3 regions of the Streptomyces sp. TAA486 genome follow, and region 3 is predicted to be linked to each of the others. Evidence: predicted binding sites of a transcription regulator. Region 3 holds the regulator's gene; each other region holds the start of a gene.
What was found. Region 3 encodes HrcA, which represses chaperone genes, less so after heat shock. Its sites were predicted from a motif close to TTNGCACTCNGNNNNNCNGAGTGCNAA; they were not measured.

Region 1 (7,724 bases), on a different contig from region 3:
GCCGATGTGGTCCTCCGCGAGATGCGCTGGTGGGACATCGATCGCGTGCTGGAACTCGAACGGATCCTCTTTCCCGAAGACGCATGGTCGGCCGGCCTGTTCTGGTCGGAGCTCGCGCACGCCCGCGGCTCCGCAGCCACCCGCCGCTATCTCGTGGCCGAGGAACAGGACGCCGGGCATGCGGCGACCGGTGCCCCGGGCGCGGGCGACCTGGGTATCGGCACCGGCCGCACGCTCGTCGGCTACGGCGGCCTCGCCGCCGTCGGCGGCACCGGCGACATCCAGACGATCGGAGTGCTCCCCTCCCACCGCGGCACCGGCCTCGGTGCCCGCCTGCTGGGCGAACTCCTCGCCGCGGCCGCCGGGTTCTCCTGCCACGAGGTGCTGCTGGAGGTCCGCGTGGACAACGCACCCGCACAACGTCTCTACGAGCGCTTCGGCTTCACCCGGATCGGGCTCCGTCGCGGCTACTACCAGCCCGGCAACGTGGACGCCCTCGTCATGCGCCTGGAGACCCCCGCCCCCTCGACGAACTCCCAAGGAACGAAGACTCATGGCTGACGAACCCCTCGTCCTCGGCATCGAGACCTCCTGCGACGAGACCGGCGTCGGCATCGTCCGCGGCCACACGCTGCTCGCCGACGCCATCGCCTCCAGCGTCGACGAGCACGCACGCTTCGGCGGCGTCGTGCCCGAGGTCGCCAGCCGCGCCCATCTGGAGGCGATGGTCCCCACCATCGAACGCGCCCTGCGCGACGCGGGCGTCGCGGCCTCCGACCTCGACGCCGTCGCGGTCACCGCCGGCCCTGGGCTCGCGGGCGCGCTCCTCGTCGGTGTCAGCGCCGCGAAGGCCTACGCGTACGCGCTGGGCAAGCCGCTCTACGGGGTCAACCACCTCGCGTCCCACATCTGCGTCGACCAGCTCGAACACGGCGCGCTTCCCGAGCCGACCATGGCCCTGCTCGTCTCCGGCGGTCACTCCTCGCTGCTGCTCGCCCCAGACATCACGGCAGACGTGCGCCCCCTCGGCTCGACCATCGACGACGCGGCGGGAGAGGCCTTCGACAAGGTGGCGCGGGTGCTCAACCTCGGCTTCCCGGGCGGCCCTGTCATCGACCGGTACGCCCGTGAGGGGAACCCCGAGGCGATCGCCTTCCCGCGCGGTCTGACGGGTCCCCGCGACGCCCCCTACGACTTCTCCTTCTCGGGACTCAAGACGGCCGTCGCCCGGTGGATCGAGGCCAAGCGCAACGCGGGTGAGGAAGTCCCCGTACGCGATGTGAGCGCGTCGTTCCAGGAGGCGGTCACCGATGTCCTGACGCGAAAGGCCATCCGTGCCTGCAAGGACGAGGGCGTCTCCCATCTGATGATCGGCGGCGGCGTCGCGGCCAACTCGCGGCTGCGCGCCATGGCCGAGGAGCGCTGCGCCGACGCGGGCATCGAGCTGCGCGTGCCCCGTCCCAAGCTGTGCACGGACAACGGGGCCATGGTCGCCGCTCTCGGCGCCGAGATGGTCGCGCGCCGCCGTGCCGCCTCCGACTGGGACCTTCCCGCGGACTCCTCGCTGCCCGTCACCGAACCGCACGTGCCGGGCCAGGGACACACGCACGCCCACGACCACGTGCACGAGTTGAGCCGGGAGAACCTCTACTCATGACCGTCGCCCTGATGTGGGAGGCGAAGGCGCCCGAGGGCCGCGGCGGTGAACTGCTTTCCTGGGCCCGTGCCCAGGAGCTGGACGCCTCCCCGCAGCGCCGGGAGACCTTCCGGGCACCCGGGGACCGCGTCCTGGTCATCACCTGGTGGTCCGCCGAGTTGTCCGCGAAGCTCCCCGAACTCCCGGACCCTCCCGAGCAGTTGACGGCCCGTCCCGTGCACCGCTGGCGGTTCGAACAGGTCTGACGGCCGGCCCCACGGCCCTCCGGAACCGGTCACCCGCCGGGTCACCTGAAGGTGCGCACCGAGCCCAAGAGCACCTGGACATCCCGCACTTCGAGGTGCCGTCCGCCAACGGCCCATGGGCCGCGACGACTTCTCGCGACCCGGCCGCGGGGACTATGCCGCGGCCGGTGATCCGAGTGGCTGCCCGAGCAGAACCGTCGGTGCGCCCGCGACCCGGGTGAGGAACACCGTGCATTCGCGTGGTCCTGCGAGCTTGAGCTTCTTGCGCAGCTCCGCCGGTTCCACGGCCGAGCCGCGTTTCTTGATCGTGGCCACCCCGATCCCGCGCTCGCGCAGCAGCGCCCGCAGCCGCTTCAGCTGGAAGGGCAGCACGTCGGTGATCCCGTAGCCGGTCGCGTACGGGGTGGCGCGTGCCTCGTCGCACGTCACATAGGCGATCGTCGGGTCGATGAGCCTCCCGCCGAGATCCGCCGCCACTTCGGCCACCAGATGCGCGCGTACGACCGCGCCGTCCGGCTCGTACAGGAAGCGGCCCACGGTGCCGACCGGCGGATCGGGCAGACCGCGCGACGAGAGTGAATGCCCGCCGGGCAGCAGCGTCGCCCGTACGGGGGAACTTTCCGCCGGGTCCGAGATGCCGAACCAGAGCACGGCCTCCTTCACGTCCCCGGAGTCCGAGATCCACTCCGCCTCGGCTTCGTCGGGAACCATCTCGTGCGGAATGCCCGGCGCCACCTTCAGCGCCGAGTGCCGGAAGCGCCGGGCCACTTCGACGGCCCACGACAGCGGTGGGGAGTACGCCTCGGGGTCGAAGATCCGGCCCTTTCCGCCCCGGCGCGCGGGATCCACGAACACGGCGTCGCGGCCCGAGAGGTCGGCGTCCGCGACGTCCTGGCAGCGGACCTCGATGCGGTCGCCGAGCCCGAGCGCCGCGGCGTTCGCCCGTACGACGTCGCACGTCAACGGGTCGCGGTCCACGGCCAGTACGTGCATACCGGCGCGCGCCAGGGCGATCGCGTCACCGCCGATCCCGCAGCACAGATCCGCCGGACGCTCGACGCCCGACCGCAGGAAGCGCTCCGCCCGGTGCGTGGCGACGTTCGCCCGCGTCGACTGCTCCAGGCCGTTGGGCGTGAAGTACATGCGTGCGGCGTCCTCGGCGCCGAACTTCGCCGCCGCCCGCTGCCGCAGCCGCGCCTGGCCGAGGGCCGCGGACACCAGTTCCGGCGCGTACGTGCGCCGCAGCCGCGTCGCCACGCTCAGCTCGCGGTCGGGCTCGTAGAGCTCCAACGAGCCGAGCAGCGCCTGTCCTTCATCGCCGAGCAACGCGGCGAACGCCTCACGGTCCACCACGGCATTCTCCCGTTCGGCCGTGACGGGTCCGCCCCGGGGGCGGGCGTTCGGCACCGGCGCGACTGGCACTCTGGTTGACGGAGTGCTAACCGCAGCATAATGTCGGCCCTGGCACTCTCCCAAGGCGAGTGCCAGACACAGCGACAGGAAGATCCGGCACCCGCGACGACGGATCTGCCAGGTCGCCACCCCAGACATAAGACCCCGTTATGAGATCTCCGAAGGGGGAGGTCGGATCGTGACGACCGCCAGCAAGGTTGCCATCAAGCCGCTCGAGGACCGCATCGTGGTCCAGCCGCTCGACGCTGAAGAGACCACGGCCTCGGGCCTGGTCATTCCGGACACCGCCAAGGAGAAGCCCCAGGAGGGCACTGTCCTGGCCGTCGGCCCGGGACGCTTCGAGGACGGCAACCGCCTGCCGCTCGACGTGAGCGTCGGCGACATCGTTCTGTACAGCAAGTACGGCGGCACCGAGGTGAAGTACAGCGGCGAGGAGTACCTCGTCCTCTCGGCTCGCGACGTTCTCGCGATCGTCGAGAAGTAAGTCACCGCAGCCGGAAGACATTTCTGATCCGCGCCCCGGTCCCTCCCGCATCGCATACGAGATGTACCGGGGCCGGGGCGCGGTTCGTCTGAGAGGACTCAACAGCTCCCATGGCCAAGATCCTGAAGTTCGACGAGGACGCGCGCCGCGCCCTCGAGCGCGGCGTCGACAAGCTGGCCGACACCGTGAAGGTGACCATCGGCCCCAAGGGCCGCAACGTCGTCATCGACAAGAAGTTCGGCGCGCCCACCATCACCAACGACGGCGTCACCATCGCCCGTGAGGTCGAGGTCGAGGACCCGTACGAGAACCTCGGCGCCCAGCTGGTGAAGGAGGTGGCGACCAAGACCAACGACATCGCTGGTGACGGCACCACCACCGCCACCGTGCTCGCGCAGGCCCTGGTCCGCGAGGGCCTGCGCAACGTGGCCGCCGGCGCCTCGCCCGCCGCCCTGAAGAAGGGCATCGACGCCGCGGTCAAGGCCGTCTCCGACGACCTGATCGCCAACGCACGCCCGATCGACTCCAAGGAGGACATCGCCTCCGTCGCCGGTCTGTCCGCCCAGGACAAGCAGGTCGGTGAGCTGATCGCCGAGGCGATGGACAAGGTCGGCAAGGACGGCGTCATCACCGTCGAGGAGTCCCAGACCTTCGGCCTGGAGCTCGACTTCACCGAGGGCATGGCCTTCGACAAGGGCTACCTCTCGCCGTACATGGTCACCGACCAGGAGCGTATGGAAGCCGTCCTCGACGACCCGTACATCCTGATCCACCAGGGCAAGATCGCGTCCATCCAGGACCTGCTGCCGCTGCTTGAGAAGATCATGCAGGCCGGCGGCTCCCGCCCGCTGCTGATCATCGCCGAGGACGTCGAGGGCGAGGCCCTCTCCACCCTCGTCGTGAACAAGATCCGCGGCACCTTCAACGCCGTCGCCGTCAAGGCGCCCGGCTTCGGTGACCGCCGCAAGGCGATGCTCGGCGACATGGCGACGCTCACCGGCGCCACCGTCATCGCCGAGGAGGTCGGCCTCAAGCTCGACCAGGCCGGGCTGGACGTCCTGGGCAGCGCCCGCCGCGTCACCGTCACCAAGGACGACACGACGATCGTCGACGGTGCCGGCAAGAGCGAGGACGTGCAGGCCCGCGTCGGCCAGATCAAGGCCGAGATCGAGGCCACGGACTCCGACTGGGACCGCGAGAAGCTGCAGGAGCGTCTGGCCAAGCTGGCCGGCGGCGTCTGCGTCATCCGCGTCGGTGCCGCGACCGAGGTCGAGCTCAAGGAGAAGAAGCACCGCCTGGAGGACGCGATCTCCGCGACCCGTGCGGCGGTCGAGGAAGGCATCGTCGCTGGCGGCGGCGCCAGCCTCGTCCACTCCGCGAAGGTCCTGGAGGGCTCGCTCGGCAAGACGGACGACGAGGCCACCGGTGTCGCCGTCGTGCGCCGCGCCGTGGTGGAGCCGCTGCGCTGGATCGCCGAGAACGCGGGCCTCGAGGGCTACGTCATCACCTCGAAGGTCTCCGAGCTCGACCGCAACCAGGGCTTCAACGCGGCCACCGGCGACTACGGCGACCTGATCAAGGCCGGCGTCATCGACCCGGTCAAGGTCACGCGCTCCGCGCTGGAGAACGCGGCGTCGATCGCGTCGCTGATGCTCACGACCGAGACGCTGGTCGTCGAGAAGCCGGAAGAGGAAGAGCCGGCAGCGGCGGGCCACGGTCACGGCCACGCCCACTGACCCGGTCACACGCAGAAGCCCGGTACCCCGTCGCGGGGTGCCGGGCCTTCGTGCGTCCTGCCGTCCTGCCCGCGCGAGTCAGCGGGGCCCGAACTTGCGGCCCGTCGTCGTCGACGCCTTCGACAGCAGCTCCCTGGGCAGGAGCCGGGCCGCGCCCATGAGCGCCTTGTAGCGGACGTCGGGGATGGAGAGGCTCCTGCCGCGGGCCAGGTCCTTCATCGCCGCGTCGACCACGGCATCAGCCTCCAGCCACATCCAGCCCGGCACGCTCCCGGCGTCCATGCCGGCCCGCTCGTGGAACTCCGTCCGCACGAACCCCGGGCACAGCGCCATCAGCCGCACACCCGAGCCCGCCAGGTCCTTCGCCGCGCCCTGGGAGAACTGCACGACCCACGCCTTGCTCGCCCCGTACGTCCCGCGCGGCACGAACGCGGCGACCGACGCGACGTTGACCACGCCTCCGCGCCCCCGTTCCCGCATGCGCTCCACCCCCGCCGAGGTGAGCCGCAGCACCGCCTCGCAGTGGACCTTGAGCATCGTGAGCTCGTCCTCGAGGGGGACGTTCAGGAACGTGCCCTTGTTGCCGAAGCCCGCGTTGTTGATCAGCAGATCCACGGGGTGGTCCCGGTCCCGCAGCCGGTCCTCGACGGCCGAGATCCCCTCGTCGGTGGAGAGGTCCGCGGCGAGGACGGACGCTTCGACGCCGTGCAGGTCGTGGAGGTGCGTCGCCTCCTGCGACAGACGTTCCTTGTTGCGGGCGACCAGTACGAGGTGGTGCCCGTCCCGTGCGAGCCGTCGGGCGAAGGCAGCTCCGAGGCCGGAGGTCGCTCCCGTGATCAGCGCAGTCGTCATGGGGGCACGTTATCCGCGTGTCAACCGGCCCTGCGCCGCAGGGCTTTGCGGCGGGCCTCCGGGTGGAGCGCGTCGCCCGCGGACAGAACGCGCGGCAGGAGGTCCGGCTCCCGCGTCAGCGCGCGGAAGAGGAAGCTCACGGTCACCTCGTGGTCGGGACGGTGAACGATCTGGATCCCGTCCCCGCCGCTCACCGGCCCCGGCTCGACCACCCGCAGATAGGCACCGGGCAACGCCCTGTCCGTGAAGCGCTTGACCCAGCCGCGTTCGTCGAGCCAGCTCGCGAACGTACGGCAGGGGATGCGCACCGAGCTGACCTCCAGCACGACCCGGCTCCCGACGAGCCAGCGCTCGCCTATGCGGGCACCGTTCACATCCAGCCCCAGGGTGGTCAGATTCTCGCCGAACGACCCGTTGTCGAGGTCCCGGCCGAGTTCGTGGGCCCAGTCGTCGAGGTCTTCGCGCGCGAAGGCGTACACGGCCTGATCGTCGCCGCCGTGGTGGCGCATGTCGCCGATGGTGTCCTGCGCGAGGCCGCTGCCGCCGGTGCCCTTCGGGCCGGGCGCGGCCACTTCGACGGGGCCGGAGACGGGGCGCTTGTCGATGCCCGTCAGATTCCCCGGTGCGTCGGTGTACGAGGGAGCGTGCAGCGGCCTGGCGAGATTGACGGACAGCAAGTTCATGAGCGTCAGGCTAAGCGGGTGAATCTCCGCGGACGAGCGGTTTCCGTGCCGGCCGTGAACTTGTGCGGCGGGGCGAGGAACGGGAGGGGACGGTGGCCACTGCGAGGAAGGTCCGAGGCCCGGAGTGCGGGCTCAAGTAGAAACGTTTCTTCTCAATTCTGGGCGTCCGGCACGGCGACGAGCCTGCTGCGGGCACGGCCCATCAACTCCTCGCGCTCGTCCTCGGTCAGGCCGCCCCACACCCCGTACGGCTCACGTACGGCCAGTGCATGAGCCGCGCACTCCGAGCGGACGGGGCAGCGCATGCAGACCTCCTTGGCGGACGCCTCACGTGCACTGCGGGCGGCGCCGCGCTCGCCCTCGGGATGGAAGAAGAGAGAGCTGTCGACCCCGCGGCAGGCGGCGAGCAGCTGCCAGTCCCACAGATCGGCGTTGGGGCCCGGCAGGCGGGAGAAGTCGGCCATTGCGTGTCCTCTCGTCGGCGTACGTGGGGCTCGCTCTCGCTCCATCCATTTATAGACAAATATGACTCATTGCGAACCTAGCCGAAAGAAAGCGATAAGTAGAACTGAGTCTGCTAAATAGGGCAAAAGGCAAAAGACGCCACTCGGGGAAACCCTTCAGCGCGACGCGGCTGAACTGTGTACACGCGAT
Region 2 (7,724 bases), on a different contig from region 3:
ACGACCGGCGTCCAACCCGGCGTCCCGTACGTGGAGTTGATCTCGTCCGCGACGCGCGAGACCTCGCTCATGTAGTCGCGGTAGACCGCGAGGTCCTGACGTGACGGGTAGGCGAGAGCGAGGTGCACGACGCGCCCGTGCCACTCGGGACGGTCCGCGAGCAGACGGCCGTAGGCGTGCAGTCCGCGCACGATGTTCTTGGACAGTTCGGTGCGGTCGACCCGCACGATCGCGCGCCGCGGCCGCCCGTCCTCGTCGCTGCCGATCTCCTCGCGCAGCATGCCGATCCGCTCCTCGACGTCGTCCCGCCCCGCGCGCTCCCGCAGGAACTCCGCGTCCGCGCCCAGCCCGTGCACCCCGAGGCGGGTGGTCCGGCCCTCGCAGACGACCTCGAGCTCGCCCGTCGACTCGTCCTCCCCGACCGCCGCGCCCAGCACGTCCACGCAGCAGTCGGCGAATCCGCGCGCCCAGCGGCGTGTGAGGAACGCGGCGCGGTCGGTGCCCAGGATCCCGCGCAGGACCTGCCGCGCCACGGCGTCGGGCAGCATCCGGTAGTAGTCCGGCGGCGCCCACGGGGTGTGCGAGAAATGCCCGATGCGCAGATCGGGGCGGCGCTCGCGGAGCAGCCCGGGCACCAGCGTCAGGTGGTAGTCCTGCACCAGCACCGTCGCACCCTCCGCCGCCTCCTCCGCCAGGGCGTCGGCGAAGGCCGCGTTGTAGCGCTCGTACGACGCCCACTGCCGCTCGAACTCCGCGCCGAAGGACGGCTCGAGAGGCGTCTGGTAGAGCATGTGGTGGACGAACCAGAGCACGGAGTTGGCGATGCCGTTGTAGGCGTCGGTGAAGGTGTCCTCGGGGATGTCCAGCATCCGTACGGACTGACCGCCGGTGTCGGCCGGGTCCGGCTTGCCCCCCGAGCGGCGCACGGCCTCCCTGTCGCCGTCGCCGAGAGCGGCGCACACCCAGAGGGCGTTGCCTCCGGAGCCGCCGGCGCCTTCCGTCGCGATGGCCGAGAGTCCCGAGACGAGGCCGCCGCCGCCGCGCTTCACGGAAAGTGAGCCTCCCCCAGAGCCTCCGGCCCGGGTGGGGCTAGCCCCAGTGAAGGAGTACGAGACGGGACCCCTGTTCGACGCGACCAGTACGTCCGCCAGGGCCTGCTGGGATGCGCGTTCGACGACCATGGCCCGAGCTTAGCCGCGGCCCGATCCCGGCAAACGTGACGCGCGGCGCACACCCGGCGGGCCCGGTCCACGCCGCCCGGCAGCCCCGCCTACGCCGCTCGCCGGTCCGTGTACTCCGCGATCTCACGCATCGGCGGACGCTCCACCGTGTCGACCGCGTGGCTGCGGGGCGCGAACCCGCCGCGGCCCGCTTCGCCCCGCTCGAACTGCGTCAGCGTCGGCCTGACCAGGTGGCTGCCGCGCGCCAGACGGAGCTGTGCGGTGTGGTGGATCGCCGCGGCCATGCGGCCGAGCGCCTGCCCGTCCTGGTTCCGGTGCCGCCGCACGCCGACGTCGACCTGCGCCAGCGCGTCGAGGCCCACCGTGTGCAACGAGTCGATGAGCAGGCCCAGTTCGACGCCGTAGCCGACGGGGAAGGGCAGCGCTTCCAGCAGCGTGCGCCGCGCCGCGTACTCACCGCCGAGCGGCTGCACGAACCCCGCGAGCCGCGGCCAGTGGAGGTTCAGCAGCGGCCGTGCGACGAGCTCGGTGACCCGTCCGCCGCCCGCCGGGTCGTCACCGAGCGGCCGGTCGTACATCGCTTTGACCAGCCGCAGCCGGGGGTCGGTGAGCAGCGGTCCCACGACGCCGGAGACGAAGTCGGCGGAGAAGTTCTCCAGGTCGGCGTCCGCGAAGCAGACGATGTCGCCGCTCGTCACCAGCAGCGAACGCCACAGCACCTCGCCCTTGCCGGGCAGCGCGGGCAGCCTCGGGAGCACCTCGTCCCGGTGCACGACTCGCGCGCCGGCGTCCGCGGCGACCTCGGCCGTACGGTCGGTGGACCCGGAGTCCAGCACCACCAGCTCGTCCACGAGCGAGGGGGGCCCGGCCATCAGCTCGCGCCGGATCACCGACACGATGCGGCCGACGGTCCGCTCCTCGTTCAGCGCGGGCAGCACGACGCTCACCCGGGAGCCGGCCGCCGGCTTCGCCGCCAGCAGCTCCGTCATGGGACGGTCGGCGCACGAGTACGACCGGCGCGCCAGCCACTGTTCGACTTCCTCCAGCACGCGGACACTCCCTGTGATCCATCTCGCGGTACGGACACCTGTCTCAACCACCAGGCCCTTCGGTTACAGTCTTGAACAACGCGGACGGCGATCGCATGCCGGGTCCCGGCCCGGCGTTCTCGGCCACCGCCCACACAACTTCACACCGCTCATCCAGAGGGGCAGAGGGAACGGCCCGTTGAAGCCCCGGCAACCCTCCAGCCGGTCTCGCACCACGAGTAATGACATCGCGAGGCTCCCGGCTCGGGAAGGTGCCAATTCCGTCTCGTGGCGAGATACGTCACGGGGAAGATGAGGAGAAAGGGCCTCGCCGAATCATGGCTGTTCAAGCTGCCGCCAGCACGACCGCCGACAAGGCCGGAGCCGGCGTATCGCTCGGCCCCGCCGCCGCGCTCTCCTGCCGCGAGTGCGGAGAGCGCATCCCTCTCGGTCCGGTCTTCGCCTGTGAGGCGTGTTTCGGGCCGCTGGAGATCGCATACGAGTTCCCCGGCGGCGACCCAGCGGCGCTTCGTGAACGCATCGAGGCCGGTCCGGACAACATCTGGCGGTACGCGCCGCTGCTGCCGGTGCCCGCCGACGTTGCGACGAAGCCCAACATCAACCCCGGCTTCACGAAGCTCGTCCGGGCCGACCGGCTCGCGCGTGAGCTCGGCGTCACCGGCTCCCTGCACATCAAGGACGACTCCGGCAACCCGACGCACTCGTTCAAGGACCGCGTCGTGGCCATCGCCGTGGAGGCCGCCCGTGCCTTCGGTTTCACCACCCTCTCCTGCTCCTCGACCGGCAACCTCGCGGGCGCCGTCGGTGCCGCGGCAGCCCGTGCGGGTCTTCGCTCGTGCGTGTTCATCCCGCACGACCTGGAGCAGGGCAAGGTCGTCATGGCGGCTGTCTACGGTGGCGAACTGGTCGGCATCGAGGGCAACTACGACGACGTGAACCGTTTCTGCTCCGAGCTGATCGGCGACCCCGCGGGTGAGGGGTGGGGCTTCGTCAACGTCAATCTGCGCCCGTACTACGCCGAGGGCTCCAAGACCCTCGCGTACGAGATCTGCGAGCAGCTGGGCTGGCGGCTGCCGGACCAGCTCGTGGTCCCCATCGCCTCCGGCTCGCAGCTCACGAAGATCGACAAGGGGCTCAAGGAGCTGATCGCCCTCGGTCTCGTCGAGGACAAGCCGTACAAGATCTTCGGTGCGCAGGCGGAGGGCTGCTCGCCGGTCTCCCGCGCGTTCAAGGACGGGCACGACGTCGTGCGCCCGGTGCGCCCGGAGACGATCGCCAAGTCGCTGGCCATCGGCAACCCCGCCGACGGCCCGTACGTGCTGGACATCGCGCGCCGTACCGGCGGCGCGGTGGAGGACGTCGACGACCAGCGGATCGTCGACGCGATCAAGCTCCTCGCGCGGACCGAGGGGATCTTCGCCGAGACCGCGGGCGGCGTAACCGTCGGAGTCACGAGGAAACTGATCGAGGAGGGCCGGCTCGACCCGACCCTCACCACCGTCGTCCTCAACACGGGCGACGGCCTGAAGACCCTGGATGCGGTGGCTCCCACCACCGGGCCGACCGCCGTCATCCGTCCGAACCTGGATTCCTTCCGAGAGGCTGGTCTCGCATCATGAGCGTGAACGTCCGTATCCCGACCATCCTGCGCACTTACACCGGCGGTCAGGCGGAGGTGAGCGCCGAGGGCGCGACTCTCTCCGAGGTGCTGACCGATCTGGAGAGCAACCACACCGGCATCGGCGCGCGGGTGCTCGACGACTCGGGCAACCTGCGCCGATTCGTCAACGTCTACGTGAACGACGACGACGTCCGCTTCGAGCAGGGCCTTCAGACACCGACGCCCGACGGTGCCGGCGTGTCCATCATTCCCGCGGTTGCGGGGGGCTGCTGAGGTCTCGTGAGAGGTCGGTGAAGGCGCCCTGCGCCGGGCTCCGATCCCCTACTGTCGAACCGCCTTCTCCGTGCACGCCGAGCGAAACGGAGGGGGCGGTTCCGCGTGTGGGGACGCGATAGGGTTGCGGTCAATCCCACCCCAGTGACTCACCCGGCATGTGCCGGGAGCATATGAGAACGCGACAAGTTGTGCCCGAATTCGGGGCGGCAATTGTCGTGTTGGCACGCTATGCCCGGCCATGTTTGCCCCGCTTCCCCGCGGAATGCGGGCTTTTGGGCCCTCGGTCGGTGCTCAGATTTCTCGTCTTCGCGACCTGTTGCAGAGGGCGTCCGTGCAGATACATTCAGCCGCGGTCGACGCCTTCCGGTGTAAGCCTCCGCACATCTGCGGGGCCGTACCGGAGGTGAGGTCTGACCCGGGTCCGCGAAGTGCGGGCTCGTGCAAGGGCCAGTAATAGGGGAGTTAGGGATGGCTCAGGGCACCGTCAAGTGGTTCAACGCGGAGAAGGGATACGGCTTCATCGCGGTCGACGGTGGTGCGGACGTGTTCGTGCACTACAGCGCGATCCAGATGGACGGCTACCGCACCCTGGACGAAGGACAGCGGGTCGAGTTCGAGATCTCGCAGGGTCAGAAGGGGCCGCAGGCGGACATGGTCCGTGTGACTGCCTGAGCACCCGCAACACTGCGCAGAGCTGCAACAGCCGTAACAACAGCCGTAAGAGGGGCCGCACCTCGTGATGAGGTGCGGCCCCTCTTACGGCTGTTCGGACCTCTCCTCCCGGCGCCAGCCCGGCCGGGTGCGTCCACGGCGGCGCACCGCGGGACGTTCCCGGACCGATCGGTTGCGCCGGCCCCGGCCCGGTGTGATGTCCTGGGGACGCTTGCACTCGCAGGGGTCGAGTGCTAATCATTGCGTTAGCACTCTCCGAGTGAGAGTGACAGACAAGGACCGGGTCGGTGAGGCTCGTTCGTCGGGTGGAGCAAGGAACCACGCGGCTGAAGGGCCGTCCGTCGCGGGCGCCAGCGCGGTCCGGTATACCCGTCCCCTGGTTGTGCAGGGGGATCCCCAGTCCGGGAGGGACCACTTCACATGGCCAAGATCATCGCGTTCGACGAGGAGGCACGGCGCGGCCTCGAGCGCGGGATGAACCAGCTCGCCGACGCCGTCAAGGTCACGCTCGGCCCCAAGGGCCGGAACGTCGTGCTGGAGAAGAAGTGGGGCGCCCCCACGATCACCAACGACGGTGTCTCCATCGCCAAGGAGATCGAGCTCGAGGACTCCTACGAGAAGATCGGCGCCGAGCTGGTCAAGGAGGTCGCGAAGAAGACGGACGACGTCGCCGGTGACGGCACGACGACCGCGACCGTCCTCGCCCAGGCTCTCGTCAAGGAAGGTCTGCGCAACGTCGCCGCTGGTGCCAACCCGATGGCGCTCAAGCGCGGCATCGAGCGTGCCACCGAGGCCGTCTCCGCCGCCCTGCTCGAGCAGGCCAAGGACGTGGAGACCAAGGAGCAGATCGCCTCCACGGCCTCCATCTCCGCCGGCGACCCGCAGATCGGCGAGCTCATCGCCGAGGCGATGGACAAGGTCGGCAAGGAAGGCGTCATCACCGTCGAGGAGTCGCAGACCTTCGGGCTCGAGCTGGAGCTCACCGAGGGCATGCGCTTCGACAAGGGCTACATCTCCGCGTACTTCGCCACCGACATGGAGCGCATGGAGGCGGAGCTCGAGGACCCCTACATCCTCATCGTCAACTCCAAGATCGGCAGCGTGAAGGACCTCCTTCCGCTGCTCGAGAAGGTCATGCAGTCGGGCAAGCCGCTGCTGATCATCGCCGAGGACGTCGAGGGCGAGGCCCTGTCCACGCTCGTCGTGAACAAGATCCGCGGCACCTTCAAGTCCGTCGCCGTCAAGGCTCCGGGCTTCGGCGACCGCCGCAAGGCGATGCTCGGTGACATCGCCATCCTCACCGGCGGCACCGTCATCTCCGAAGAGGTCGGCCTCAAGCTGGAGAACGCCGGTCTGGAGCTGCTGGGCCGCGCCCGCAAGGTCGTGATCACCAAGGACGAGACCACGATCGTCGACGGCGCGGGCGACAGCGACCAGGTCGCCGGCCGCGTCTCGCAGATCCGTGCCGAGATCGAGAACTCGGACTCGGACTACGACCGCGAGAAGCTCCAGGAGCGCCTTGCCAAGCTCGCCGGCGGCGTCGCCGTCATCAAGGCGGGTGCCGCCACCGAGGTGGAGCTGAAGGAGCGCAAGCACCGCATCGAGGACGCGGTGCGCAACGCCAAGGCCGCCGTCGAGGAGGGCATCGTCGCCGGTGGTGGCGTGGCTCTGCTCCAGGCGTCCAGCGTCTTCGAGAAGCTGGAGCTCGAAGGCGACGAGGCGACGGGCGCCCAGGCCGTCAAGCTCGCGCTGGAGGCACCGCTCAAGCAGATCGCGATCAACGCCGGCCTCGAGGGCGGCGTCGTGACGGAGAAGGTGCGCAACCTGAAGCCGGGGCACGGCCTCAACGCCGCCACCGGGGAGTACGTGGACATGCTCGCCGAGGGCATCAACGACCCGGCGAAGGTGACCCGTTCCGCTCTGCAGAACGCCGCCTCCATCGCGGCGCTCTTCCTGACGACGGAAGCCGTCATCGCCGACAAGCCGGAGAAGGCCGCCGCAGGTGGCGGCGACCCGACCGGTGGCATGGGCGGTGGCATGGACTTCTGATCGCGCAGCGATCGGAAATCCGTTTGCGGGGAGGGCCGACTGCCTCCCGGTACGGAACGGACCGAGGGCGGCATCCCGTTGGGGTGCCGCCCTCGGCGTGCGTCGGGCATCGGTCAGGGGCCGTGGGGCGCTTCCTCAGACGCGCGCTCCGTTGTCGTGCGGCGCGCGGCGCGCCCTGGCCGCCGCGGGCTTGGGCCCGCCTCCCGGGCGGGGCGAACTGTGCGTACGGGCCTCGAGTTCGACGGCGAGTGGCGCACCGACGAACAGCGACGAGTACGAGCCCACCGCGATGCCGATCAGCAGTGCCAGGGCGAAGTCGCCGAGCGAGTCGCCGCCCAGCACCGCGAGCGCGGCGATGATGAACAGCGCGCCCATCCCGGTGTTGAGGGTGCGCGGCACCGTCTGGACGACCGCGCTGTTGACCACACTCCGGAACGATTTCCTCCGTCCGCTGCCTCCGGGCGCCTGCCCTCGTTCCTGCCTCTGCCCCTGCCTCGCGCCGGGTTCCTGCCCCTGCCATTCCGAGCGGACCCTGTCGAAGATGACGACGGAGTCGTTCACCGAGTAGCCGATGACGGTCAGCAGTGCGGCCAGGAACACCCCGTCGACGGGCTTCCCGAGCCACGCGAAGGCACCGACGAGGATCACCGCGTCATGGGCGAGCGCGAGCACCGCCGACGCACCGAATGTCCACCTGAACCTGAAGGCCAGGTAGAGCAACTGGGCGCCGAGTGCGACCCCGAGAGCGATCAGCGCGTTCTGCCGCAGCTCGTCGCCGAGGCTCGGCCCGAACAGTTCGTCGCGTACCTTCTCGGCGTCACCGCCGAGGCCGTCCAGCGTCGAACGGACCGTGTCCTCCTGGCCGGCGGTGAGCTG
Region 3 (7,724 bases):
GCCGCTCCGGAAGCATGCGGCGCGAGTCCGGTTCGGCGAGCCGGTATCCGTACGCGTCGACGGGGTGCGACAGCCGGTGCGCGAAGAGCATGAAGGGCGGGGGCTCGCCGGCTCCCGGGGCAGCCGCAGCGCCGGAGGACCCGGCCACCGGTGCGGGTGCGGTTGCGGTTGCGGTTGCGGTTGCGGTTGCGGTTGCGGTTGCCGTCAACTCGCCCGTGGCGGTGACGGGTTCCTGCCGCAGCTCCACCGTCTCGCGGTACGCCGTGGCGTACCGCAGCCGCTCGAAGAAGCGCTCGCCGCTCGCCGGGTAGTGCGCCGTCACGGTGTGCGGCACCCGGTCCAGGTTGATGCGCTGGATGACGCCGGCCAGCCCCAGGGAGTGATCACCGTGGAAGTGTGTGACGCAGATCCTGGTCAGGTCGTGGGCCGAGACGCCCGCGCGCAGCATCTGGCGCTGGGTGCCCTCGCCGGGGTCGAAGAGGATGCCGTGGCCGTCCCAGAGCAGCACGTAGCCGTTGTGGTTGCGGTGCCGGGTCGGGACCTGGCTGGCGGTGCCCAGCACGACCAGTTCACGCGAGGACATCTCTGCGCGGGCGGCGGGTCAGCCGGGCGGCCAGTTGAAGCCCCGGCCCCCCAGCACATGGGCGTGCGCGTGGAAGACGGTCTGTCCCGCGCCGGAGCCGGTGTTGAAGACGACGCGGTAGCCGGTGCCGGGCCCGGCGTCGTCGGCGACGATGTTCTCCTCGGCGGCGACCTCGCCCGCTTCGAGCAGCAGGTCCACGGCGAGCTGCGGCTCCGCCGCGGCGAGGGAGACGGCGTCGGGGTAGTGCGCCTTGGGGATCACGAGGACATGCGTGGGCGCCTGCGGGTTGATGTCCCGGAATGCGACGGTCGTCGCAGACTCCCGTACCACCGTCGCCGGGACCTCACCGGCGACGATCTTGCAGAACAGGCAGTCGGCCTGCGGTTCTCCAGCCATGCCGGGGATGCTACCTGTGCTCGCCGCCGCCGCACCCTCCCGAATCACCACTGCCCGCCGCAGGCGCCCGGGGATGCCGTCGTGGCCGGGCGCGCTTCAGTCCCAGCGTCGGGTGCGACCCAGCAGCAGTGCCGTCGCCGCCGTACCGGCGGTTGAGGTGCGCAGCACGCTCGGGCCGAGTCTGCAGGTACGCGCGCCCGCATCCGCGAAGGCGGTCAACTCCTGTGGGGACACGCCGCCTTCGGGCCCGACGACCAGCACGATGCCACCGTCCGAGGGCAGTTCGGCGGTGGCCAGCGGCAGGTCTCCCTCCTCATGCAGGACGACCCCCAGCCCGGCTTCCGCCAGCAGCTCGGCCACCTGCGCCGTCGTCGCGAGGTCCGCGACGTCCGGGAAGCGCAGCCGGCGCGACTGCTTGCCGGCCTCACGCGCCGTGGAGCGCCATTTCGCAAGCGACTTGAGGCCGCGCTCGCCCTTCCACTGCGTCACGCAGCGGGACGCCGCCCACGGCACGATCGCGTCGGCCCCCGTCTCCGTCATCGTCTCGACGGCCAGCTCGCCGCGGTCGCCCTTCGGGAGCGCCTGTACGACGGTGATGCGGGGGCGGGGCTCGGCCTCCTTGCGTACCGAGGTGACGGCCACTTCCAGGCGGTCCTTGCCGGAGACCGCCGTCACCGTGCCGTGCGCGCCGGTGCCCGCTCCGTCCGTGAGCACGATCTCCTCGCCGGGGCGCAGCCGCCGCACCGACACCGCGTGCCGGCCCTCGGGGCCCTCCAGCACGACGGTGCCCCCGTCTTGCCCTGCTACGTCCGCGAGTTGAGTGGTGTCCGCCAGAAAGACGGGAGCGGTCATACGGGGCCGCCGGCTTCCGACCCGCCCTGCTTCGCGAGCCTCTCGCGGGCCATCGCCAGCTCCGTGACCAGTACGTCCATCAGCTGCTCCGCCGGCAGATCACGGGCGAGCCTGTGCCCCTGGCCCGCCCAAAGGGCCATTCCCTGCGGGTCCTTCGCCTTGGCCGCGGCCTTGCGCACCGGGGCGGTCAGGTGGTGCACCTGCGGATAGGCGGCGGGAGCGTACGGGCCGTGCTCCCGCAGGAAGCGGTTGACGAGCGCACGGGCGGGCCGCCCCGTGAAGGCACGGGTCAACTCGGTGCGTGCGAAGAGGGGATTGGTCATGGCCTGCTTGTGCACGACATCGGCGCCCGACTCGGGGCAGACGAGGAAAGCCGTGCCGAGCTGTGCGGCGCTCGCGCCCGCCGCCAGCACCGCCGCGATCTGCTTGCCGCGCATCAGCCCGCCCGCGGCGACGACGGGCAGCCGCACGGTCTCCTTGACCTGGGTGATCAGGGAGAGCAGCCCCAGGCCGCTGCCGGTGCCGTCCATCTGCGGGTCGTCGCGGTGGGTGCTCTGGTGGCCTCCCGCCTCGACGCCCTGTACGCACACAGCGTCTGCTCCTTGAAACTCCGCGGTCTCCGCCTCGTGGGCGGAGGTGACGGTCACGACGGTGTACGTCCCGCGCTTGGCGAACCGCTCCAGCACATGCCGGGTCGGACAGCCGAAGGTGAAGGAGACGACGGGGACGGGGTCGTCGAAGAGTATGGCGAGCTTGGCCTCGTAGGCGTCGTCGGTCGTGTGGTCGGTCTCGCCGAGTTCGGTCTCGAACCACATCGCCTCGCCCGCGAGCTGCGCCCGGTAGCGCTCCAGTGCCCCCGCGTCGGCGTTGTCGGGCTGCGGCATGAACAGATTGACGCCGAAGGGGCGTTGGGTCTGCCCGCGCAGCTGCTTGATCTCCTCGTACATCGCCTCGGGCGTCTTGTAGCCGGCGGCGAGGAAGCCCATGCCGCCCGCCTCGCTCACCTTCCCGGCCAGCTCCGGACACGAGGGCCCGCCCGCCATGGGGGCCTGCACAATCGGATGCTCCGTGAGGTCGGAGAACGGGATCGATGCGGAGGGCATGCGCACATCCTGTCACGGGGCCCGCGGCCGCCCCGGCCCGGACCTGTCCTGCGGTGACGCCACGGCAGCGAAAGGATCGCCGGTGAGCGGGGGCGCCGAGCCGGATGCCGGCGGACCGGCCGTACCGCTGGACCGGGCCGGTGTGCAGAACCGGCAGGTCCCACCGGTCGGACGGGCACTCCTACGTACATGACCCGCTCGGCCCGTACGTGCGGAGGGGCCTCGACGCGTACGTGCGGAGGGGCCTCGACGCGTACGTGCGGACGGCCCGCACCGGACCGCCGGGATCAGCCAGGAACCGCTGCCTCAGCGGCCGTTGAACGCGTCCTTGAGCCGCGAGAACAGGCCCTGCTGCCCTGGCTGGAACTGACCCGTCGGCCGCTCCTCACCGCGCATCTCCGCCAGCCGCCGCAGCAACTCCTCCTGCTCCGGCTCCAGATTGGACGGCGTCGTCACCTCGACGTGGACGATGAGCTGCCCGCGCCCGCCGCCGCGCAGATGCGTGACGCCGCGCTCGTGCAGGGGGATCGACTGCCCGGACTGCGTGCCCGGCCGGATGTCGACCTCCTCCAGGCCGTCCAGCGTCTCCAGCGGCACCTTCGTCCCGAGGGCGGCGGCCGTCATCGGGATGGTGACTGTGCAGTGCAGGTCGTCACCGCGACGCTGGAAGACGGGGTGCGCGGTCTCGTGGATCTCCACGTACAGGTCGCCGGCGGGACCGCCGCCGGGGCCGACCTCGCCCTCGCCCGCGAGCTGGATGCGGGTGCCGTTGTCGACACCGGCGGGGATCTTGACCGTCAGGCTGCGGCGCGAACGGATGCGCCCGTCCCCCGCGCACTCCGGGCAGGGGCTGGGCACGACCGTGCCGAAGCCCTGGCACTGCGGGCACGGACGCGAAGTCATGACCTGGCCGAGGAAGGACCTGGTGACCTGGGAGACCTCTCCCCGGCCGCGGCACATGTCGCAGGTCTGCGCCGAGGTGCCCGGCGCCGCGCCCTCACCGTTGCAGGTGTTGCAGACGATGGCCGTGTCGACCTGGATGTCCTTCGTCGTGCCGAAGGCGGACTCGTCGAGCTCGATGTCGAGCCGGATCATGGCGTCTTGGCCCCGGCGTGTACGCGACCTCGGCCCGCGCTGCGAGGCGGTGCCGAAGAAGGCGTCCATGATGTCCGAGAAGTTGCCGAAGCCGCCCGCGCCGCCGAAGCCGCCCGCTCCACCGGCGGCACCGGCCGCCGGGTCGCCGCCGAGATCGTAGACCTGCTTCTTCTGCGGGTCGGAGAGGATCTCGTAGGCGGTGTTGATCTCCTTGAACCGCTCCTGCGTCTTCGGGTCAGGATTGACGTCAGGGTGCAGCTCGCGCGCGAGCCTGCGGAAGGCCTTCTTGATGTCGTCCTGCGAGGCGTCGCGCTGCACGCCGAGGACCGCGTAGTAGTCCGTCGCCACTTACGACTCCGCGAGGATCTGTCCGACGTACCGTGCCACTGCGCGTACAGCTCCCATCGTTCCGGGGTAGTCCATGCGGGTCGGTCCGACCACGCCGAGCTTGGCGACTGCTTCGTCGCCCGAACCGTAGCCGACCGAAACCACCGATGTGGAACTCAGTCCTTCATGGGCATTCTCATGCCCGATTCGTACGGTCATGCCCGGGTCCTTGGCTTCCCCGAGCAGCTTCAGCAGCACGACCTGTTCCTCCAGCGCCTCCAGCACGGGCCGGATGGTCAGCGGGAAGTCGTGGCCGAAGCGTGTGAGGTTGGAGGTGCCGCCGATGATCAGGCGTTCCTCGGTCTCCTCCACGAGTGTTTCCAGCAGGGTGGCCAGCACCGTGGACACCGTGCCGCGGTCGTCGCCCTCGAAGGCGTCCGGGAGATCCTGCACCAGGGAGGGCACCTCGGTGAAACGCTGCCCCACCACACGGCTGTTGAGCCGGGCCCGCAGGTCCGCCAGCGCGGAATCGCCGATGGGCGCCTGGCAGTCGACCAGCCGCTGCTCGACGCGGCCGGTGTCGGTGATCAGCACCAGCATCAGCCGGGCGGGCGCGAGGGAGAGCAACTCCACATGCCGCACCGTCGACCGCGTCAGCGACGGGTACTGCACGACGGCGACCTGACGCGTCAGCTGCGCCAGCAGCCGCACCGTGCGCCCCACCACGTCGTCGAGGTCGACGGCGCCCTCCAGGAAGTTCTGGATGGCGCGGCGCTCGGGAGAGGAGAGCGGCTTCACCCCGGCCAGCTTGTCCACGAAGAGGCGGTAGCCCTTGTCGGTCGGGATGCGGCCGGCGCTGGTGTGCGGCTGCGCGATGTAGCCCTCGTCCTCGAGCACCGCCATGTCGTTGCGCACGGTGGCCGGTGACACCTGGAGGTTGTGCCGCTCCGTGAGGGCCTTGGAGCCCACGGGCTCCTCGGTACCGACATAGTCCTGGACGATCGCGCGCAGCACTTCGAGCCTGCGTTCACTCAGCATCGCGCACCTCCCGTCCGGCCTTGCCTCTGCCTGCGACATTTCGATCCGGGGCCGCCGGCGCCACTCGCTCCCCCGGCGTCTCTCCGGCGTCCCTGGCACTCTCCTCGACGGAGTGCCAGATCCCCTGGGTCAGTGTACGGCCGGTTGCCTGGGCATGGGCAAGAGCCGTCAGCTCTGACCGTATCGCGGTGGCGCGCTGCGGGGTACGTCCCAGTAGCGTCGTCACATGGCCTGGAACAGGGACAAACACCGCGAAGGACCACCCGGAGAGGGTCTCTGGGAGCAGCTGGCGCCCGGCGTCGCACGGCGCAGGCTGCCCGGCTGGGACGCGACGGTGGGCGCCGTGCGGGGCACGAAGGGAGTGCTCGTCGTCGACACCGGCTCCGGTGTCGCGGAGGGCGCGGAGATCCGCGACGGGCTGCGCGGCCTCTTCGGACTGCCGGTGACGCACGCCGCGCTCACGCACTCCCACTTCGACCACGTCTTCGGCACGGCGGCGTTCGAGGGTGCCCACGTGTACGGGGCGCAGGGTCTCGGCGAGTATCTCGCGGGCGCGCGCGAGGAGTTGCGCCGGGACGCGGTGGCGCACGGCATGGCCCCGGACGCGGCGGCGGAGTCGGCGGCGGGGCTGGTGCCGCCGCAGCACGGCATCTCCGAGCAGCTCACGATGACGCCGGGCGAGCGCGAAGTGCGCCTGGTGAACATGGGCGCGGCACACAGCCCGTTCGACCTGGCGGTGGTCGTGAGCGACCGGGACGGCGCCCCCCGCGTCGTCTTCTGCGGCGACCTCGTCGAGGAGTCCGGTGAACCGCAGGCCGGACCCGACGCCAATCCGTCGCGGTGGCCGGAGGCTCTCGGCCGGCTGCTCGCCCTCGGCGGCGAGGACGCGCTGTACGTGCCGGGGCACGGCGCGGTCGTCGGCGCGGACTTCGTACGGGCCCAACGCGACGCCCTGGCAGACCGTTTCGGACTGTCCTGACGTCGCGCCGGTCGTGAAGAATGCCGCCATGCGCAGCCGTTCCTACGATCCCGATCTGACGCCGCCGTGGAAGAAGCAGCGGCCCGTGCCGGAGGTGCCGGCAGACCCCGACCTGGTGGTGGAGGAGATCACCACCGGCTTCTGCGGTGCCGTGATCCGCACCGAGAAGACCGCCGAGGGCCCCACCGTCACGCTGGAGGACCGGTTCGGCAAGCACCGTGTCTTCCCGATGGCTCCCCGCGGATTCCTGCTCGAGGGCCGCACCGTCACGCTCGTACGACCGGCGCGGCCGCCGGAGTCCGCCTCGGCGGGCGGCGCGGAGGGCCCGCGGCGCACTGCGTCCGGGTCGCTGTCCGTGCCGGGCGCACGGGCCCGGGTGGCACGTGCGGGGCGGATCTACGTGGAGGGGCGGCACGACGCGGAACTCGTCGAGAAGGTCTGGGGCGACGACCTGCGGATCGAGGGCGTCGTCGTCGAGTACCTGGAGGGCATCGACGATCTCCCCGCCGTCGTACGGGACTTCGAGCCCGGCCCGGAGGCCAGGCTCGGGGTCCTCGTCGACCACCTGGTGCCGGGCTCGAAGGAGTCCCGCATCGCGGCCGAGGTCACGGACGAGCACGTGCTGGTGGTCGGACACCCGTACATCGACATCTGGGAGGCGGTGAAGCCCTCCTCCGTCGGCATCGACGCCTGGCCCCGTGTACCGCACGGGCAGGACTGGAAGAGCGGCGTGTGCGCCGCCCTGGGCTGGCCCGCGAACACCGGCGCGGCATGGCAGCGGATCCTCGGGCACGTACACGACTACCGGGACCTGGAGCCCGCCCTGCTGGGGCGCGTGGAGCAGCTCATCGACCATGTGACGGTCGGCTTCTCGTAGCGGGGTCCGCACGACTGCGGGGAGGGGCGCCCGCCGGGCGAAGCTCCGTCGTCCGCTGCCGTGACGGGCGCCGTGCGGCATCGCGGACAATGGGACGCATGCCCTCCGCACTCCCCGACGGCGAGCCCGTGCCCGAGAGCGGGTCGCTGCCGTCCGACGCCCTGGCGGGCCGCGACTCGCGGCCGCTCGGCTTCTACCTGCACGTGCCGTACTGCGCGACCCGCTGCGGCTACTGCGACTTCAACACCTACACCGCCTCCGAGCTGCGCGGCTCCGGCGGCGTACTGGCCTCGCGGGAGAACTACGCGTCCACGCTCGCCGACGAGATCCGGCTCGCCCGCAAGGTCCTCGGCGACGACCCGCGCCGCGTCAGCACCGTCTTCGTCGGGGGGGGCACCCCCACGCTGCTGCCCCCCGAGGACCTCGGCTCGATGCTCGCGACCGTGCGGGACGAGTTCGGGCTGACCGAGGACG

Region 1: groES (co-chaperone GroES) is a predicted target of HrcA. The motif match lies at 3,318-3,344, and genes of this name have one in related genera.
Region 2: groL (chaperonin GroEL) is a predicted target of HrcA. The motif match lies at 5,045-5,071, and genes of this name have one in related genera.

Annotation. Positions count from the first base shown of each region.
Region 1 is NZ_AUEV01000001.1:94,575-102,298, forward strand. It holds gene rimI (ribosomal protein S18-alanine N-acetyltransferase) at 22-561, shown strand; gene tsaD (tRNA (adenosine(37)-N6)-threonylcarbamoyltransferase complex transferase subunit TsaD) at 554-1,657, shown strand; gene I004_RS0100550 (hypothetical protein) at 1,654-1,902, shown strand; gene I004_RS0100555 (class I SAM-dependent methyltransferase) at 2,056-3,252, opposite strand; gene groES (co-chaperone GroES) at 3,491-3,799, shown strand; gene groL (chaperonin GroEL) at 3,910-5,535, shown strand; gene I004_RS0100570 (SDR family NAD(P)-dependent oxidoreductase) at 5,614-6,387, opposite strand; gene I004_RS0100575 (MOSC domain-containing protein) at 6,408-7,070, opposite strand; gene I004_RS0100580 (WhiB family transcriptional regulator) at 7,223-7,534, opposite strand.
Region 2 is NZ_AUEV01000013.1:263,918-271,641, reverse strand. It holds gene I004_RS0118730 (trehalose-6-phosphate synthase) at 1-1,181, opposite strand, end outside; gene I004_RS0118725 (glucosyl-3-phosphoglycerate synthase) at 1,271-2,230, opposite strand; SAM riboswitch class I at 2,377-2,528, shown strand; gene thrC (threonine synthase) at 2,548-3,849, shown strand; gene I004_RS0118715 (MoaD/ThiS family protein) at 3,846-4,124, shown strand; gene I004_RS0118710 (cold-shock protein) at 4,596-4,799, shown strand; gene groL (chaperonin GroEL) at 5,220-6,848, shown strand; gene secD (protein translocase subunit SecD) at 6,984-7,724, opposite strand, start outside.
Region 3 is NZ_AUEV01000003.1:330,114-337,837, forward strand. It holds gene I004_RS0108205 (ribonuclease Z) at 1-583, opposite strand, end outside; gene I004_RS0108210 (histidine triad nucleotide-binding protein) at 602-979, opposite strand; gene I004_RS0108215 (16S rRNA (uracil(1498)-N(3))-methyltransferase) at 1,076-1,831, opposite strand; gene I004_RS0108220 (nitronate monooxygenase) at 1,828-2,934, opposite strand; gene dnaJ (molecular chaperone DnaJ) at 3,241-4,377, opposite strand; gene hrcA (heat-inducible transcriptional repressor HrcA) at 4,378-5,394, opposite strand; gene I004_RS0108235 (MBL fold metallo-hydrolase) at 5,621-6,373, shown strand; gene I004_RS0108240 (DUF3097 domain-containing protein) at 6,402-7,250, shown strand; gene hemW (radical SAM family heme chaperone HemW) at 7,349-7,724, shown strand, end outside.